Regions from separate parts of the Streptomyces sp. NPDC014733 genome, predicted to be linked through region 4. Evidence: riboswitches for the same ligand, from Rfam matches in the RefSeq annotation. Region 4 holds a riboswitch; each other region holds the start of a gene.
What was found. A riboswitch is a leader RNA that binds a small molecule or an ion and turns the genes downstream of it on or off. The one in region 4 is predicted to bind cyclic di-AMP.
Positions count from the first base shown of each region.

Region 1: linked by a shared signal. The riboswitch ahead of ACF1BH_RS05400 (M23 family metallopeptidase) and the one ahead of ACF1BH_RS21075 (transglycosylase family protein) in region 4 are both predicted to bind cyclic di-AMP.
Region 2: linked by a shared signal. The riboswitch ahead of ACF1BH_RS28135 (M23 family metallopeptidase) and the one ahead of ACF1BH_RS21075 (transglycosylase family protein) in region 4 are both predicted to bind cyclic di-AMP.
Region 3: linked by a shared signal. The riboswitch ahead of ACF1BH_RS03200 (NlpC/P60 family protein) and the one ahead of ACF1BH_RS21075 (transglycosylase family protein) in region 4 are both predicted to bind cyclic di-AMP.

Region 1 covers NZ_JBIBYO010000002.1:108,654-112,858, forward strand. The annotation lists gene ACF1BH_RS05395 (M16 family metallopeptidase) at 1-1,305, shown strand, start outside; cyclic di-AMP (ydaO/yuaA leader) riboswitch at 1,549-1,705, shown strand; gene ACF1BH_RS05400 (M23 family metallopeptidase) at 1,718-2,494, shown strand; gene ACF1BH_RS05405 (GntR family transcriptional regulator) at 2,721-3,413, shown strand; gene ACF1BH_RS05410 (HPr family phosphocarrier protein) at 3,718-3,999, opposite strand.
Region 2 covers NZ_JBIBYO010000017.1:93,021-97,225, reverse strand. The annotation lists gene ACF1BH_RS28140 (aldo/keto reductase) at 1-534, opposite strand, end outside; gene ACF1BH_RS28135 (M23 family metallopeptidase) at 738-1,886, opposite strand; cyclic di-AMP (ydaO/yuaA leader) riboswitch at 1,899-2,048, opposite strand; gene ACF1BH_RS28130 (DUF2332 domain-containing protein) at 2,437-3,543, shown strand; gene ACF1BH_RS28125 (PP2C family protein-serine/threonine phosphatase) at 3,680-4,205, opposite strand, start outside.
Region 3 covers NZ_JBIBYO010000001.1:718,515-722,719, reverse strand. The annotation lists gene ACF1BH_RS03205 (hypothetical protein) at 1-295, shown strand, start outside; gene ACF1BH_RS03200 (NlpC/P60 family protein) at 436-1,581, opposite strand; cyclic di-AMP (ydaO/yuaA leader) riboswitch at 1,589-1,774, opposite strand; gene pcrA (DNA helicase PcrA) at 2,038-4,205, shown strand, end outside.
Region 4 covers NZ_JBIBYO010000009.1:112,884-117,088, reverse strand. The annotation lists gene eno (phosphopyruvate hydratase) at 1-729, opposite strand, end outside; gene ACF1BH_RS21075 (transglycosylase family protein) at 1,180-1,854, opposite strand; cyclic di-AMP (ydaO/yuaA leader) riboswitch at 1,859-2,067, opposite strand; gene ACF1BH_RS21070 (transglycosylase family protein) at 2,287-3,279, opposite strand; gene ACF1BH_RS21065 (cytochrome P450) at 3,512-4,205, opposite strand, start outside.

The DNA of each region.
Region 1 (4,205 bases), on a different contig from region 4:
AACGGCCTGACGGTGCTGCGCAGCCACCGCCCCGGCCAGCAGGTCGTCGCCGTCGAGGTCGACATCGTCGCGCCGCTGGAGACCGAGCCGGAGGGCCTGGACGGCGTCGCCACGATCATGGCGCGGGCGTTGTCGGAGGGCACCGACCGGCACGACGCCGAGGAGTTCGCCGCCGAGCTGGAGCGCTGCGGCGCCACGTTGGACGCGCACGCCGACCACCCCGGTGTCCGCGTCTCCCTGGAGGTCCCGGCCTCCCGGCTGTCGCGCGCGCTGGGGTTGCTCGCCGACGCGCTGCGCGCCCCCGCCTTCCCCGAGAGCGAGGTGGAGCGCCTGGTGCGCAACCGCCTCGACGAGATCCCGCACGAGCTGGCCAACCCGGGGCGCCGCGCCGCGATGGCGCTGTCCAAGGAGCTGTTCCCCGCGTCGTCGCGGATGTCGCGGCCCCGGCAGGGCACCGAGGAGACCGTCGGTCGCATCGACGCGGCGGCCGTCCGGGCGTTCTACGCCGCGCATGTGCGGCCCGCGGCGGCCACCGTCGTGATCGTCGGTGACTTCACCGGCATCGACGTGGACGCGGCGCTCGCCGACACGCTGGGTGCCTGGCAGGGGTCGCCCGCCGAGCCGGTCGCCGTCTCACCGATCACCGCGGACGACACCGGCCGTGTCGTGATCGTCGACCGCCCCGGCGCGGTGCAGACGCAGCTGCTCATCGGGCGGATCGGCGCCGACCGCCACGACCGCCAGTGGCCCGCGCAGGTCCTCGGCACGTACTGCCTGGGCGGCACCCTGACGTCGCGTCTGGACCGGGTGCTGCGTGAGGAGAAGGGCTACACCTACGGGGTGCGGGCCTTCGGCCAGGTGCTGCGGTCGTCGGCGCCGGACGCGCCCGGCGGGCCCACCGGCGCCTCGATGCTGGCGATCAGCGGCTCGGTCGACACCGAGTCCACCGGCCCGGCCCTCGACGACCTGTGGAAGGTGCTGCGCACCCTCGCGGCGGAGGGGCTGACCGACGCCGAGCGGGACGTCGCGGTGCAGAACCTCGTCGGCGTCGCGCCGCTGAAGTACGAGACGGCGGCAGCGGTCGCGGGCACCCTCGCCGACCAGGTGGAGCAGCATCTTCCGGACGACTACCAGGCGCAGCTGTACGCGCGGCTGGCCGAGACCGGCACGGTCGAGGCGACCGCCGCCGTGGTCAGCGCGTTCCCGGCCGACCGGCTGGTGACGGTGCTGGTCGGTGACGCGGCGCAGATCGCCGAGCCGGTCCGGGCACTGGGCATCGGTGAGGTGACGGTCGTCAGCGGCTGACGAACCGTGGGGCGGCGGCCCCGGCCGGGCCGTTCCGACAGCCCGGCAGAGCCGGACGAAAGGGGATCCCGAGGGGGAAGAAACGCCCTCGGGATCCCCTTTGTGCTGAGGAACGTCGGATTCCGGTTCCGTGGATCCGGTGTGGCGTAACGCACAATATGGCGTTTCTGTTTGCCGATTGAAAGTTGCCGCGATTAGCGTCATGCGCGCTGTCCGTCAGCAGCACGCCGCAACCGCGGCACCGGACAGCCATCGCCGAGTCCCCGTACGGCGCGAGCCAGGGGAGCCGGGGACCCACATGTCCCCTGGGGTGAATCGGGTGCCTCTCCGGAGGAACCCGTAGGAGACCTTCCTGCTCCGAACCCGTCAGCTAACCCGGTAGGCGAGAAGGAAGGAAAGGACCAGCCAGCACATGGCGTTCACCCGTGCCACCGGGAAGCACCGCCGTCCGAGCCGCAGCGCCCGGACGACCCGCAACATCGCCGGCATCGCCGGTCTCGCCGCCACCGGCGTCGTCGCCTCCGTCTCCTCCCCTGCGATGGCCGCCACCTCCGGCGCCGCGCACGACACGGGGCTGCAGCGGGCCGTCGTCCTCGGTGACGAACTCGCCGAGCGCGTCCAGGCCCAGGCCGATGCGCAGCAGGCCGTCGCCGAGACGGCCGAGGCCAAGGCGAAGGCCGAGGCCGACGCGGTGAAGCAGGCCCAGGCCGCCAAGGCTGCGGCCGACAAGCGGCACGAGGACGAGGTCCGCGCCGCCCGCGAGGAGGAGCGCAAGCGCCTCAACGCCTTCGTCGCCCCGATCGCCGGCTCGTACGTCTCCACCGCCTACAAGGCGTCCAGCGGACTGTGGTCCTCCGGCACCCACACCGGTATCGACTTCCATGCCGCCACCGGCACCACCGTGCACGCCGTCGGTGCGGGCACCGTCGTCGAGGCCGGCTGGGGCGGTGCCTACGGCAACAACGTCGTCATCAAGATGAACGACGGCACGTACACCCAGTACGGCCACCTGTCGCAGATCGGTGTCTCGGTCGGCCAGCAGGTGATGCCCGGTCAGCAGATCGCGCTGTCCGGCGCGACCGGCAACGTCACCGGCCCGCACCTGCACTTCGAGGCCCGCACCGGCCCGGACTACGGCTCGGACATCGACCCGATCGCCTACCTGCGGGCGCACGGCGTCAACGTCTGACCCCGCACCCCCCGGAGCCCCGGACCGCCCTCACAGGGTGTCCGGGGCTCCGCCGTGTCCGGTGCCGTCCGGCGGATGGCCGGATTTCCCGCGGCCGGGGAACGCACTCCCCAAAAGATTTCCATGAATGTGTGAAGGCGGTAAAGGGGCCGTCACCGTCGAATAGAGTCGCGGAAAAGGCGCCGTGCACCGGCGTTTTCCGGGGAGGACGGTGGAGGTGCCCGCGATGACGCAAGGCGAGATTTCCGTGCAGCGTATCTCCACGGCGATTCGCGACGACATCGTTTCCGGTGCGCTGATTCCCGGCAGCCGCCTCGTCGAGGACATTCTGGCCACCCGGTACGGCGTCTCCCGGGTGCCGGTCCGTGAGGCGTTACGGACCCTCCAGTCGGAAGGGTTCGTCACCGCGCGTCGCCACGCGGGCGCCTGCGTCGCCGCGCCCACCGCCCAGGAGGCCGCCGATCTCCTGGACCTGCGGGCCCTCCTGGAGCCGATGGGCGCCGCCCGCGCGGCGGCCCGCCGCACCGACGCGCAGCTGAAGGTCCTGCGGGGCGTGGTGCGGCTCGGCAGGGAGCGCGCCCGCCGTGAATGCCCGGGTGACCTGCCCCGGCTGGACGGCTGGTTCCACGAGACGCTGGCGCTGGCGGCGGGCAATCCGGGGCTGACCGCGCTGCTGACCCAGGTGCGGCGGAAGATCGAGTGGATGTATGTCGTCGAGCGTCCGGCGCGGTACGCGGAGACCTGGGACGACCACGGCGCGGTGCTGGACGCGGTGGCCCGTGGCGACGCGGAGGCGGCACGGGCCACGATGGCCTCGCACGTGGCGCGGTCGCTGCCGGCCTACCGCCCGCGGCACCGGCAGGCCGCGGCGCGCCCCGTGGCACGCCCCGTCGGCAGGGGGCGCGTGCGTTCTTCCTAGGGGCGCGGTATACGGGATGCCCGACGCATGGCGGGATCCTTTCGGCCTCGTACGGAAAATTGTGGAATCGGGTTCCGATAAAACACGCCATCCGGGAATTGCCGCACCTGTGGGGCGGCGCATTCCACTGTTCGGGCGTGCGGTGCCGAAGGGGCGGGGAATTACGGGCGGGGGAGCGGGCCGCCGTGGTGCGCGGTGCGCGGCGTTCCGTCGCCGGGAAGGCGAAAGGCCCCGCCGCGGTGACCGGTTCCGGTCGTGGCGGCGGGGCCTTTCCCCGGCTGCGGGGAGGCGGGGGCGTCCCGGTTCAGACGGTCTCCGGCAGCTCGTCGAGCCCCTCGGCGACCAGCTTCGCCAGACGCTCCAGCGCGGCCTCGGCGCCCTCGGCGTCCGAGGCGAGCACGATCTCTTCGCCGCCCTGGGCGCCCAGGCCCAGCACCGCGAGCATCGAGGCCGCGTTGACGGGGTTGCCGTCGGCCTTGGCGATCGTCACGGGAACGCCGGCGGCGGTGGCCGCACGGACGAAGATCGAGGCGGGACGGGCGTGCAGCCCCTCGGCCCAACCGACATTGACGCGGCGCTCAGCCATGGTGTTGCCCTTCAAGTCGTCACAGTTGTCTAGACCAGTCTCTCATGAGGTCCCCGGTGCCCCGGAAGTCCCACCTCCGGTGTTCCGCACCACGTCCGGCCCGGTTGACGCTGCCCGGCCACCACCGTTCGCCCACCCGCGGCCCGCCTCGCGCCCGGCCGCGCGCGCACCGGGCCGGTTGTCGGTGCCCGGTCGTACGCTGTCCG
Region 2 (4,205 bases), on a different contig from region 4:
GAGGGCGACGTAGCGGGCCAGGCCCTCGCGCTCGGAGAAGGACAGCGCCTCCTCCAGGCGGGCGGCCGAGATGTTGGAGGCGGCGATCTCACGGACCTTGCCGGCCCGGACGAGGTCGTCGAGGACGGTCAGGAACTCGCCGACCTCCAGCGACTCGTCGTCGTAGTGGGTGTAGTAGAGGTCGATGTGGTCGGTGCGCAGGCGGCGCAGCGAACCCTCGACGGCCTTCTTGATCGTGGCGGCGGAGAGGCCCTTGAGGCCGGGGAGGGCACCGACCTTGGTGGCGATGACGACGTCGTCGCGGTTGCCGCGGGCGGCGAGCCAGTTGCCGATGACGGTCTCGGACTCGCCGCCCTCGTTGCCGGGAACCCAGGCCGAGTAGGCGTCGGCGGTGTCGATGAAGTTGCCGCCGCCGGCGACGTACGCGTCGAGCACCGCGAACGACTCGGCCTCGTCGGTGGACCAGCCGAAAACGTTGCCGCCGAGGCAGAGCGGGGAGACGGAGAGCGAGCCGAGAGGCTTACGTGTGGTCATGCCGTCATTCAACACACCGCGCGGCGGCGGCATTTCCGGGCCGCGGCATCCGGGTGTACCGGCCCCGGCACACCTGGCAGCCCATCCGCGCGGGCGGCCCGGAGCCCGGCGCGCGGTGGTGGCCCGGAGCCCGGCCCGGCGCGCGACGTCCTCACGCGCGCCCCGGACGCGAGCCCCGGACTCCCCTCAGGGCCGCAGCGGGCTCAGACGTTCAGACCCCGGGCCCGCAGCCACGGCATCGGGTCGATCGGGCCGCCGCCACCGGGACGGACCTCCAGGTGGAGATGGGGGCCGGTGACGTTCCCGGTGGCGCCGACGCGGCCGATGACCTCGCCGGTGGAGACCTTGCCGCCGGTCTTCACCATCGACGAGAGGTGGCAGAACCACAGCTCCGTACCGTCGTCGAGGGTGAGGACGATGCGGTAGCCGTACGCACCGGCCCAGCCCGCCTGGGTGATGGTGCCGGAGTGGACGGCCTTGACGGGCGTGCCCGTGGGGGCGGCGAAGTCCTGGCCCGTGTGGTCGGCGGCCCAGCGGTCACCGGCCTGGCCGAAGCCGGCGGTGAGGGTGTACGAGGTGACCGGCAGCAGATAGCTCTTGGCCAGCTCGGCCAGGCGCGCGGCCTCGGCCTTCGCGCGGGCCTCGGCCTCGCGCTTCGCCTTGGCGGCCGCCTCCTTGCGCGCGGCCTCGGCGCGCTCCGCCTTCGCGTCGGCCACCGCCTCCTTGTGGTCGCTCGCGGCGGTCTGCTCCGCGCGGGCGAGCGCGCGGTGTTCGGCGGCCTCCCGGGCGTCGCGCTCACCGGCCTCCTGCTGGGTGTCGGCCTGCTGGAGGATGCGGCTGCGCAGCGCCTCCCCGGCGCCCGTGCCCTGCCCGTCCTCGGCGGTGAGGCCGGCGGACGAGAGCGGCGCCGCGGTGGTGGCCGGGCCGGACGCGTCGTCGGAGCCGAGCAACGGCCCGATGCCGGGCAGCGATTCGGCGGCCGGCAGCGCTCCGGTGACGTCGGAGGCGAGGGCGCCGATGTCCGGCATGGAGATCGGGACCGGCGGCTTGTCCTCGGCGGTCGCCATGCCGCCGGCGCCGACCGCCGCGATCACCCCGACGCCGAGGACCGTGCCGCTGCGGGCCAGCGCGGAGCGCTGCTTCCCGACGCGGTGCCGGCCGCGGACGGACCGCACGGACTCCTCGGTCGGGTTCCACTCGCCGGGACCGTCGTCCGCGACACCGTACGGGCCGGGGCCCTCCGGGGCGAACGCGCCCGGAGCGAAGGTGGCCGTATCGGTCAGGGAATCCGGCAGATCCTGGGGGAGGGGGTGGGCGGACGGAGCCTCGGGGGCAAGCCTGTTGGACGCCACGGGGGCGCACTCCTTTCCTTCCTTCGCGCCTACCGGGTTAGCTGACGGGTTCGGAGCAGGAAGGTCTCCTACGGGCGGCCTCTGGCCGAGGCGTCCGATTCACCCCATGGAGGTGGTTCCCCGGTTCCCTCGGCGCCGCTCGGGACACCGCGGCAAAGACAGGACACGTCACGGCAGTTCACGAAATATCGACGCATCGGCGTGCGGGGAGACGCCGTAGCGGGAAGTGACCACCGGTGTGCCTGGGTGCCCGGCATACCTGAAGAGCGCGTACGGGATTCGGCGTGGGGGCACGGTGCCGCCTCTGCGACGGCTGGGACGACCGCGCTCCGTTATCGGACAGTAATAGAGATCGCGGCCGATTTCCAAGCGATCCCGCGAATCCCCTCCGTACGACGACGGCTCTTGGCCAAGACTTTTCGGGGCAACGTCCGTGCAAACCGGTCGAGTTGATCACCCTTCACGAAACGGCCTGCGGATGATTGTGCATCACTTGTTATGCGGAGGGGTGCGCACTCCTCACGCTCCGTGAGGGCAGTAGCGTCTGATCATGGTCGTCGACTTCGTCAACAACGCACAGGCCCTGGCAGCGCGCTACCGGGACTTCTCCTGGAGGGAGGCGCGGGGCCGCTGCGCGGCCCACGAGGAGCTGACGGCACGGATCGGGCAGGACCCGGAGCTGTGCGAACTCCTCGCCGCGTCCCTCCCGGTGGGCAACAAGCAGCAGCCCAACCTCCTGCTGGCGGCCGTCCGCCACCTCGACGGCCCGCACGCCGAGCAGGGCCCGCGCGGTGAGCCGGCGTACGGCCGCTGGCGCGAGTGGACGATCCGGCACTGGGACGAGGTCCGTGCGGTCGTCATGAGCCGCTCCACCCAGACCAACGAGCCGGGCCGCTGCGCCACCTTGCTGCCTCTCCTGGCCCGCCTCCGCGGCCCGTTGGCCCTCCTGGAGGTCGGCACCTCGGCCGGTCTCTGCCTCCACCCGGACCGCTACCGGTACGCGTACGAGCCGGACGCCGCCCCAGGGGCCCCCGGGCCGGACACGTCCCCGGAGGCGCACGTCCTCGGCGCCCCGGACAGCCCGGTCACCTTCCGGTGCCGCGTCGGACGGGAGGACCGGGTGGCCGCGGCGGATGCGGCGACGCCCGCGCGGCTCCCGGAGATCGTGTGGCGCGGCGGCATCGACCTCACGCCGCTCGACCCGGTGGACGACCCCGAGGCGCTGCGCTGGCTACGGTCCCTGGTGTGGCCGGGCACCCCGGAGCGGGCACAGCGGCTGACGGCGGCGGTGGACGCGGTACGGGCGGCGCCGCGGCCCGAGATCGTCCGCGGCGACCTGGTCGAGGAGTTGCCGGCGCTGGCGGCGCGGGTCCCGGCGGACGCCACACTCGTCGTCTTTCACACCTCGGTACTGCCGTATCTGCCGCCCGCGCACCGGGAGCGGTTCGCCGACCGGGTGCGCGCGCTGCTCGCCGGGCGGCCGGGCGGCGGCCACTGGATCTCCCAGGAACACCACTCCGTCACCCCGTGGCTCCCCGCCCCGGCCGCCGGCCGCCTCACCCCGGGCCACCGGGAACAGCTGCTGACCCTCGCGCTGGACGACCGCCCGGTGGCCCTGACGGGGGCACACGGCCAGAGCCTCCACTGGGTGGCGTAGAGGTCTCCGCCCACGGGGCCGTACCGGCGCGCGGGAGCCGGCCGCGCGCCCCGCGTGCCGGGGCGGCCCCGGGCTCCCCGCGCGCCCGGCGCGTGCCCGCGCTCCGCGCGCCCCGTCACTCCCCCGTGCTCCGGCCCTACTCCTCCAACGGCCGCTGCACCGCCAGCAGCGCCATGTCGTCCGTGCCCGCCCCGCCCGTGTGCGCGGCGACCTCGGTGACCAGCGTGTCCAGCAGCCGGTCGGGCCCGGAGAAGACCCGGCCGCGCAGCCGGGCCACCGGGTCGTAGAACTCCCCCGCCCGGTCGCGCGCCTCGGTCAGCCCGTCGGTGAACAGCAGCAGGAGCGAACCGGCGGGGTAGAACAGCTCGTCCGCGCGGTCCGGCCACCCGGCCACCTCGCTCATCCCCAGCGGCAGCGCGTGCACCGCGGGCACCAGTGTCCGCAGCCCGCCGTCCGGGGTGAGCAGCAGCGGTGGCGGATGCCCCCGGTTCAGGACGCGCAGCACGGCGCGCTCCCCGGACGGGATCTCCGCGAGCACGGCCGTGGTGAACCCCTCGTACTGGTCGAGGCCCTCGCGCCGCCGCCCCTCCCGCTGGAGCGCCCGCTCCAGCCGCCCGGCCACCGCCTCCAGCGTCGCCTCCTGCTCCGCCGCCTCCCGGAAC
Region 3 (4,205 bases), on a different contig from region 4:
GGGGGGCTTTCTCACGCAGATGAAGGCGATGGGCGCGGGCACCGCCCGGTTCGTGCCGGCGATGCTGCACGGTGCGCTGACGATGCTGGTCACCGGCGTCGCGCTGGTCGGCCTGAACCAGGCCCAGGGCAGCTCCGTCGACAACATCAAGATCGGCGTCAAGCTGGCCGTCCTGGTCGTCATCCTGGGGCTGGTCTACGTCAAGCGGGACGAGGAGAGCATCGCCAAGCCGCTGTTCGGCACGGTCGGCCTGCTCACCATGGTCAACATCTTCATCGCGGTGCTCTGGACCTGAGCCCGACCGGGGCGCGCGGCCGCATCCCCCGCGCCCCCGGCACACTCCGCGTACGCCTCCGGCCCGGCCCCTCACCGAGGGACCGGGCCGGAGCCGTGCAACCGGGGAGGCGCGCGGTGCGACGGCCTCCCCGAGGGGCGTCACGCGGGGCGGACGCTGCCGTAGATCGGCATGTAGTAGATCGACTCGATGCGGACGCTGGCGCCCGGCTTCGGGGCGTGGATCATCTTGCCGTCGCCGATGTACATCCCGACGTGGCTGATGTCGTTGTAGAAGAACACCAGGTCACCGGGGGCGAGGTCCTTGGTGGCGACGCGCTGGCCGACCTTGACCTGGTCCCACGTCGTACGCGGCAGGCTCACCCCGGCCGCCTTCCACGCGGCCTGCGTCAGCCCGGAGCAGTCGTAGGAGTTGGGGCCGGTGGCGCCCCAGACGTACGGCTTGCCCATCTGGGCGCGGGCGAACGCGAGCGCCTTCTCGGCCTTGGTGCGGTACGAGCCGTCGGCCGGGCCGCCGCCCTGGCCCGGGTCGGTCGTGCCCGTACCGGGGGAGCCGGTGTCCGCGCCGCCGCCGGGCTGCTCGTGCTGCTTGCGCTCCTCCTCCTCGGCCTTGCGGCGGGCCGCCTCCTCCTTCTGGCGCTCCAGCTCCGCCAGCCGCGCCTTCTCCTGGGCGGTCAGCTCGGAGAGCAGCTGGCGGGCCTCGGCCAGCTTGCCCTGGACCGTCCGCTTGGAGCCGGCCAGCTCGGACCGCGACTCCTGGAGGCGGTCCAGGCTGCGGGTCGCCTCGGCCCGCTGGTGGGCGGCGGCGGCCTGTTGCTCCTGGTAGGCGTCGACGGCCTGCTGCTGCCGCCCGGTCAGCCGCTCCATCAGATGGCTGCGGTCGGCGAACTGCTGCGGGTCCTTGGAGAACATCAGCTGCGCGGTGGTGCTCACCCCGCCGCTGCGGTACTGCGCGGCGGCGAAGGTGCCCAGCTCCCGGCGGGCCTCGTTGAGCTTGCCGGTGCGGCGCGCCGCGGCGTCCTGGAGGTCGCTGACCTCGGACCGCCGCGCGTCGACGCGCTCCTTGACGGCGTTGTACTTCTGGGTCGCGACCTCGGCCTGGCGGTAGAGGGTGTCGACCTTCTTCTTGACCTCTTCGACGGTCGGCTTCGGGGAGCGGGGGGACGCCTCGGCAGACTGCGAGAGCAGGGTGACCGTGGCGAGGGCCGCGGTCGTCAGGCCGGCGGCCGTCCGGCGGCTGCCGGGCGAGATGAGGACGCGGGTACGCGGCTTGCGGTGCGACGGCAAGGCCGACGACTCCTTCCGTGGACCGCCTACCGGGTTAGCTGTCGGGTTCGGGCGGTGTCGCAGACGGAAGGCTTGCCCTACGGTCCGTACGTGCGCACGCGCGCGGCCGTACCGACCGATTCACCCCGGTGGTGCTGATGGGTCCCCGGCTCCGGGTGCCGTGGGGCAGGGCCGGACTCGGCGGAGGCGGCCCGTGCGGACGCTGTCGTCCACGGGATGCGGGCAGCCCGAGCGTGAACCTAGCCAACTCGTGTGGCTCCTGTGAAGGCAGATGTTCGATTTGCCCGAAACCTTTTCGTGGCCTGTGTGCATGAGGTGACGTTCGTGTGGGCAGGGCGAGGCTTCTGCGTGGAATGCCGGGTTCCCGGGGCGACGCGGAGCGGAACGCCCCGGACTTCCGGCCTTTCCCCGGCTCCGGCCCCGACTGTCAGTGGGGCGGCCTAGACTCGGTGGGCGATGAGCAGCCTCTTTGACGACAGCTTCCTGGCGGACCTCGCCCCCAAGGACGAGGAGCCCCCGCCGCCCCCCGAGGACGAGCACGGCCCGGCCCCGGAGGAGGTCCCGCACGACCTCTTCAGCGGGAAGTTCGACGCCCCCGTACCCCGGGACGCGCACTACCGCGACGGCGCCGCCCGCCCCGCGGTCGACCCGGCCACGCTCCTGGAAGGGCTCAACGACGCCCAGAAGGCCGCCGTGGTGCACTCCGGCGGCCCGCTGCTGATCGTCGCCGGAGCCGGTTCCGGCAAGACCCGGGTGCTCACCCACCGCATCGCGCACCTGCTCGCCGCCCGCGGCGTCCACCCCGGCCAGATCCTCGCGATCACCTTCACCAACAAGGCCGCCGGTGAGATGAAGGAGCGCGTCGAGGAGCTGGTCGGCCCCCGGGCCAACGCCATGTGGGTCTCCACCTTCCACAGCGCCTGCGTCCGCATCCTGCGCCGCGAGTCCAAGCACCTCGGCTTCACCTCGTCGTTCTCGATCTACGACGCCGCCGACTCCAAGCGCCTGATGGCCCTGGTCTGCCGCGATCTCGATCTCGACCCCAAGCGGTTCCCGCCCAAGTCCTTCAGCGCCAAGGTCTCCAACCTCAAGAACGAGCTCATCGACGAGGAGACCTTCGCCGGACAGGCGGCCGACGGCTTCGAGAAGACGCTGGCCCAGGCGTACGCGCTCTACCAGGCGCGGCTGCGCGAGGCCAACGCCCTGGACTTCGACGACATCATCATGACGACCGTCAACCTCCTCCAGGCGTTCCCGGACGTCGCGGCCCACTACCGCCGCCGCTTCCGCCACGTCATGGTCGACGAGTACCAGGACACCAACCACGCGCAGTACACCCTCGTGCGCGAGCTGGTCGGTCCGGCCGAATCCGCCGCCGAGCTGTGCGTCGTCGGCGACGCCGACCAGTCGATCTACGCCTTCCGCGGCGCCACGATCCGCAACATCCTCCAGTTCGAGGAGGACTACCCGGACGCCACGACGATCCTGCTGGAGCAGAACTACCGCTCCACCCAGACCATCCTCTCCGCCGCCAACGCCGTCATCGAGCGGAACGAGAACCGCCGCCCCAAGAACCTCTGGACCGAAGCCGGCGAGGGCCCCCGCATCACGGGGTACGTCGCCGACACCGAGCACGACGAGGCCCAGTTCGTCGCCGAGGAGATCGACCGCCTCACCGACGCGAAGGACGCCCGCGCCGGAGACGTCGCGATCTTCTACCGCACCAACGCCCAGTCCCGCGTCTTCGAGGAAATCCTCATCCGCGTCGGACTGCCCTACAAGGTCGTCGGCGGCGTCCGCTTCTACGAGCGCAAGGAGGTCCGCGACATCCTCGCGTACCTGCGGGTGCTCGCCAACCCGGAGGACACCGTCCCGCTCCGCCGGATCCTCAATGTCCCCAAGCGCGGCATCGGTGACCGCGCCGAGGCGATGATCGACGCCCTGGCACTCCGCGAGAAGATCAGCTTCCCCCAGGCGCTGCGCCGCGTCGACGAGGCGTACGGCATGGCCGCCCGCTCCGCCAACGCCGTCCGGCGCTTCAACACCCTGATGGAAGAGCTGCGCACCATCGTCGAGTCCGGCGCCGGACCGGCCACCGTCCTCGAAGCGGTCCTGGAGCGCACCGGATACCTGGCCGAGCTGCAGTCCTCCACCGACCCGCAGGACGAGACCCGGATCGAGAACCTCCAGGAACTCGCCGCCGTGGCCCTGGAGTTCGAGCAGGACCGCGTGGCCGGCCCCGCCGCGGAGGGCGCGGACGCCGATGCGGAGGAGCCCGTATCCGGTGGCACGCTCGCCGACTTCCTGGAGCAGGTCGCACTGGTCGCCGACTCCGACCAGATCCCCGACGAGGACGAGGACGGCAGCGGCGTCGTCACGCTCATGACCCTGCACACCGCCAAGGGGCTGGAGTTCCCGGTCGTCTTCCTCACCGGCATGGAGGACGGCGTCTTCCCGCACATGCGCGCCCTCGGCCAGACCAAGGAGCTGGAGGAGGAGCGCCGCCTCGCCTACGTCGGCATCACCCGCGCCCGCGAGCGCCTCTACCTCACCCGCTCCACGATGCGCAGCGCCTGGGGACAGCCGTCGTACAACCCGCCGTCGCGGTTCCTGGAGGAGATCCC
Region 4 (4,205 bases):
GACGTCCAGGGCGAGCGCGATGTCCTGGCCGGGGGCGTAACCGGCCTCGCGGATGGCCTCCAGGATGAGGTCGAGGGCCTCACGGTTGGAGCCGAGGTTGGGGGCGAAGCCGCCCTCGTCGCCCAGGCCGGTGGCCAGGCCCTTGTTCTTCAGGACCTTCTTGAGGGTGTGGTAGACCTCGGCGCCCCAGCGCAGCGCCTCGGAGAAGGACTCCGCACCGATCGGGGCGATCATGAACTCCTGGATGTCGACGTTGGAGTCGGCGTGCGACCCACCGTTCAGGATGTTCATCATCGGGACGGGCAGGACGTGCGCGTTCGGGCCGCCGAGGTAGCGGAAGAGCGGCAGGTCGCTGGCCTCGGAGGCGGCGTGCGCGACGGCGAGGGAGACGCCGAGGATGGCGTTGGCGCCCAGCGAGCCCTTGTTGTCGGTGGCGTCCAGGTCGAACATGGCCTGGTCGATGAGGCGCTGCTCGGTGGCGTCGTAGCCGACCAGCTCCGGGCCGATCTGCTCGATGACGGCGAGAACGGCCTTCTCGACGCCCTTGCCCTGGTAGCGGTTGGGGTCCCCGTCGCGCAGCTCGACGGCCTCGAAGGCTCCGGTGGAGGCACCGGACGGGACGGCGGCCCGACCGGTGGAGCCGTCGTCGAGGCCGACCTCGACCTCGACCGTGGGATTACCTCGCGAGTCGAGAATTTCGCGGGCTACGACGACGTCGATGGACGGCACGTTGTCTCCTTCATGGGTGTCTGGAGTTCTGCGGCACGAGCCTAACGGCCCCCGGGCCTTCCGCTACCTCGCGGCCCGCAGGACGGGACGAAAGGTGCCTCGGACGCCGGGTTCCTGATATTCGACAACGAAGGCCGCGGAACGGAAAAGCAGCTGATAAGGGGCGGGCACGACGCTGTGTCCGGGACCAGGGTACGGAACGGCGAAACCCCGCCTCGGCGCGCGGAGGGCGGCGACGGCGGGGAGCCGGTGCCGCCCCGGGGACGTGCGCGCCGGGCGGGGTATCCCGTGGGGGGAGGTCCGCGGGTGAGCGGGGGCTCCCGGGCGGTGCCGGGGGCCGTGGCCCGCGGGGTCCGGGCGGCAGGCCGCCTCCCGGTCCGGTGTGCCGCGCGTACCGCCGTACGCACGGGATCGGAGGCCGGGAGGGGGCAGAGGCCCGGGGGTGCGGGATCAGACGTGGAGCTTCTGGCCCGGGAAGATGAGGTTCGGGTTGGAGCCGATGACGGACTTGTTGTCCGCGTAGACCGACTTCCAGTTCTTGCCGTGCGCCTTGGCGATCTTGGCCAGGGTGTCGCCGGACTTCACGGTGTAGTTGCCGTGGCCCATGACGTGGTGCTGCGGCGTCGCGGGACGGGACTGCTGCTGCGGGGCCTGCTGCTTCGGCGCCTGCTGCCGCGGGGCGGCCTTGGGCTGCGGGGCCTGCTGCTTGGGGGCGGCCTTGGTGGCGGAGGTGTTCAGGTCGGGGGACGGGCCACCGGCGGTGAGGTTGCCCGCACCGGCGCAGGACCAGGCGCCCGGGCCCTGGATGGCGAGGAGCTTCTCGGCGGCCTGGATCTGCTGGGCCTTGGTGGCCAGGTCGGCGCGGGGCGCGAACTGCGTGCCGCCGGCCGCCGCCCAGCTGGAGGCGGAGAACTGCAGGCCGCCGTAGTAGCCGTTGCCGGTGTTGATCGACCAGTTGCCGCCGGACTCGCACTGGGCGACGGCGTCCCAGGTGGAGACGGAGGCGGCGGAGGCGTTGGTGGCGCCCATCAGCGGGACGGCCACGGCGGCGCCGGCGACACCGGCGAGGGTGGCGACGCGGACGGCCTTGGAGGGGCGACGGTGCTTGGCCTTGTTGATCAGCATGCTTCGTTTTCCTCACCGACGCCTGCGAGGTGAGCTGTCGGGTTCGGGCGGTGTGGATTGCCCGGCCGTGTGACGCGCACACGGCTTCACCCCAAGCCGGTTGACCCGCTTTCACGGGCGGGGCCGGCGCTTACCTTGGGTCCCCCGCTCCTGCCTTCGGCGCTTGCGCGTCGACCACCTTCGCCCACCGGCAGGATTCGGCGTGTGAACGAAGGGCCCGCTTTGGCGAGCGGTCCTGACCGTAAACAGAACCCCCCGTGTCGTTCAAACCCCGCTTTCTGCACCCAGTTGACCGCCAACGGCCGCAGAAGGCACATATTTCCGCAGGTAGGACACGGTGCGGAATCGAAGGGCAGGTCGGGACACCCCGGACGGCGACGAGACCCATGTCTCACTTTCGCCAAAACGGGCAAAAGCCGCCTATCGGCTCGATCAGTGGCCCAGGTCGAGGAGTTGACCTGGGTGGATGAGGTCCGGGTCGGCGCCGATGACGTCCTCGTTGCGCTCGTACAGCGCGGGCCAGCCGCCGGGCAGGTCGCGCGCCTCGACGATGGCTGACAGGTTGTCACCGGAGCGCACGGTGTACGCGCCCTCGTCCGGGTCCGTCCGCTCACCGCCGCGCGAGGCGTGCCGCCCCGGGGCGCGGTCGCCGTCCGCGTCGGCGTCGCTGCCGCCGCGATGGCGCCCGGAGCCGTCGCCGTCACGGGAGCCGCCGGTGTCCGCCGGAGGCGTCGCACGGGACGGGTGCGAGGGCTCGGAGGGGTGCGAGGCGTGGTCGGACGGGTCGGTGGACGGCTCGCCGGACGGGCCGGGCGTACCGGGCCGCTGCGAGCCTTCGGGTGCCTCGGGGGAGCCGGTGGCGTCGGGCGAGGTGGACGGGTCCGGGGAGTCGGACGGGTCCGGGGTGCCCTTCGGGGTGGCCGGGTCGGTGGTGTCCGGCGCCGAGGGCGTCTCCTGGTCGGAGTCGGTGCCGGTACCGGTGTGGGCGTCGTCCGCACCGGCGGGCGGGGTGGTGACGGAGCCACCGGGGTCGACGTCGGGCGCCGCGCCGTCCTCGGTGAGTCCGGCCTCGGACGCGCAGCGCGGCCAGGCCTCGGGGCCGCGGTCGGCGAGGATCGCCTGGGCCACGGCTATCTGCTGGGCGCGGCTGGCCAGGTCGGGGCGGGCCGCGTACTCCAGGCCGCCGTAATCGCGCCACATGTCGAGGGTGAGCTGGAGTCCGCCGTAGAAACCGTTGCCACCGGCGCTGGACCAGATGCCGCCGGACTCGCACTGGGCGACCCGGTCCCAGGTGGAGGTGTCGGCGGCGTGGGCGGCGCCCGCGCCGAGAAGGGGCAGGGCGAGGCCCGCGCCGGTCACACCCGCCGTGACAAAGAGGGCCGGTGCCTGGCGGGGGCGACGGTGTCTGCCGTTGCCGGTGCGCATGCGATTGCCTTTCGAGCGGCGGTTGAGTTGTCCGTCCCGCCGCCCCGGTCCGGCCGCCCGGGATCCGGTACGGCGTCCACCGGGGCGATGGAGCGCTTGTTCGGTGGCAAGGTAACCGGGCTCACGGGGCGTCACAAGCCGGTGTAGCGGAGATCACGTGTAGGTCACGTGGCTGATGGAGCGTCAACTTCCGGGCTGCGGACGGCCGTCCGCGCAGGTGGACGGCGTGTCGTCAGGGGGCCGGGGTGAACTCCACGGGGAGGGCGCGCAGACCGCGCATGATGAGCCCGCCACGCCACCGCAATTCCTCCGGATCCGCCGCGAGCCGGATGTCCGGCAGGCGGGTCAGGAGGGTGGCGAGCGCGGTCCGCCCTTCGAGGCGGGCGAGCGGCGCGCCGAGGCAGTAGTGGATGCCGTGGCCGTAACCGAGGTGCGGGTTGTCGGTGCGGCGCAGGTCGAGGGTGTCCGGGGCGTCGAAGCGCGCGGGGTCGCGGTCGGCGGCGGCGAGCACCACCAGCACCGGATCGCCGACGGCTATCCGCTCCCCGCCGAGCGTCAGCTCCTCGGTCGCGAACCGCCAGGTGGCCAGCTCGACCGGGCCGTCGTAGCGCAGCAGCTCCTCGATACCGGTGGTCAGCACCTCGCGGTCGCCGGCGGCCAGCGACTTCTGGAGGAGTTCACGCTGGTCGGGGGTGCGCAGCAGGGCGTAGGTGCCGTTGCCGATGAGGTTGACGGTGGTCTCGAAACCGGCGAAGAGCAGGATGAACGCCATCGCGGCGACCTCGTTCTCGGTGAGGTGCTCGCCGTGGTCGGAGGCGCGGATCAGGCCGGAGATCAGGTCCTCGTCGGGCGCGGGCTCGGGCGGCAGGACGGCGCGCTTGCGGTGGATCAGCTCGGCGAGGTAGCCGCGGATCTTCTTGACCGCC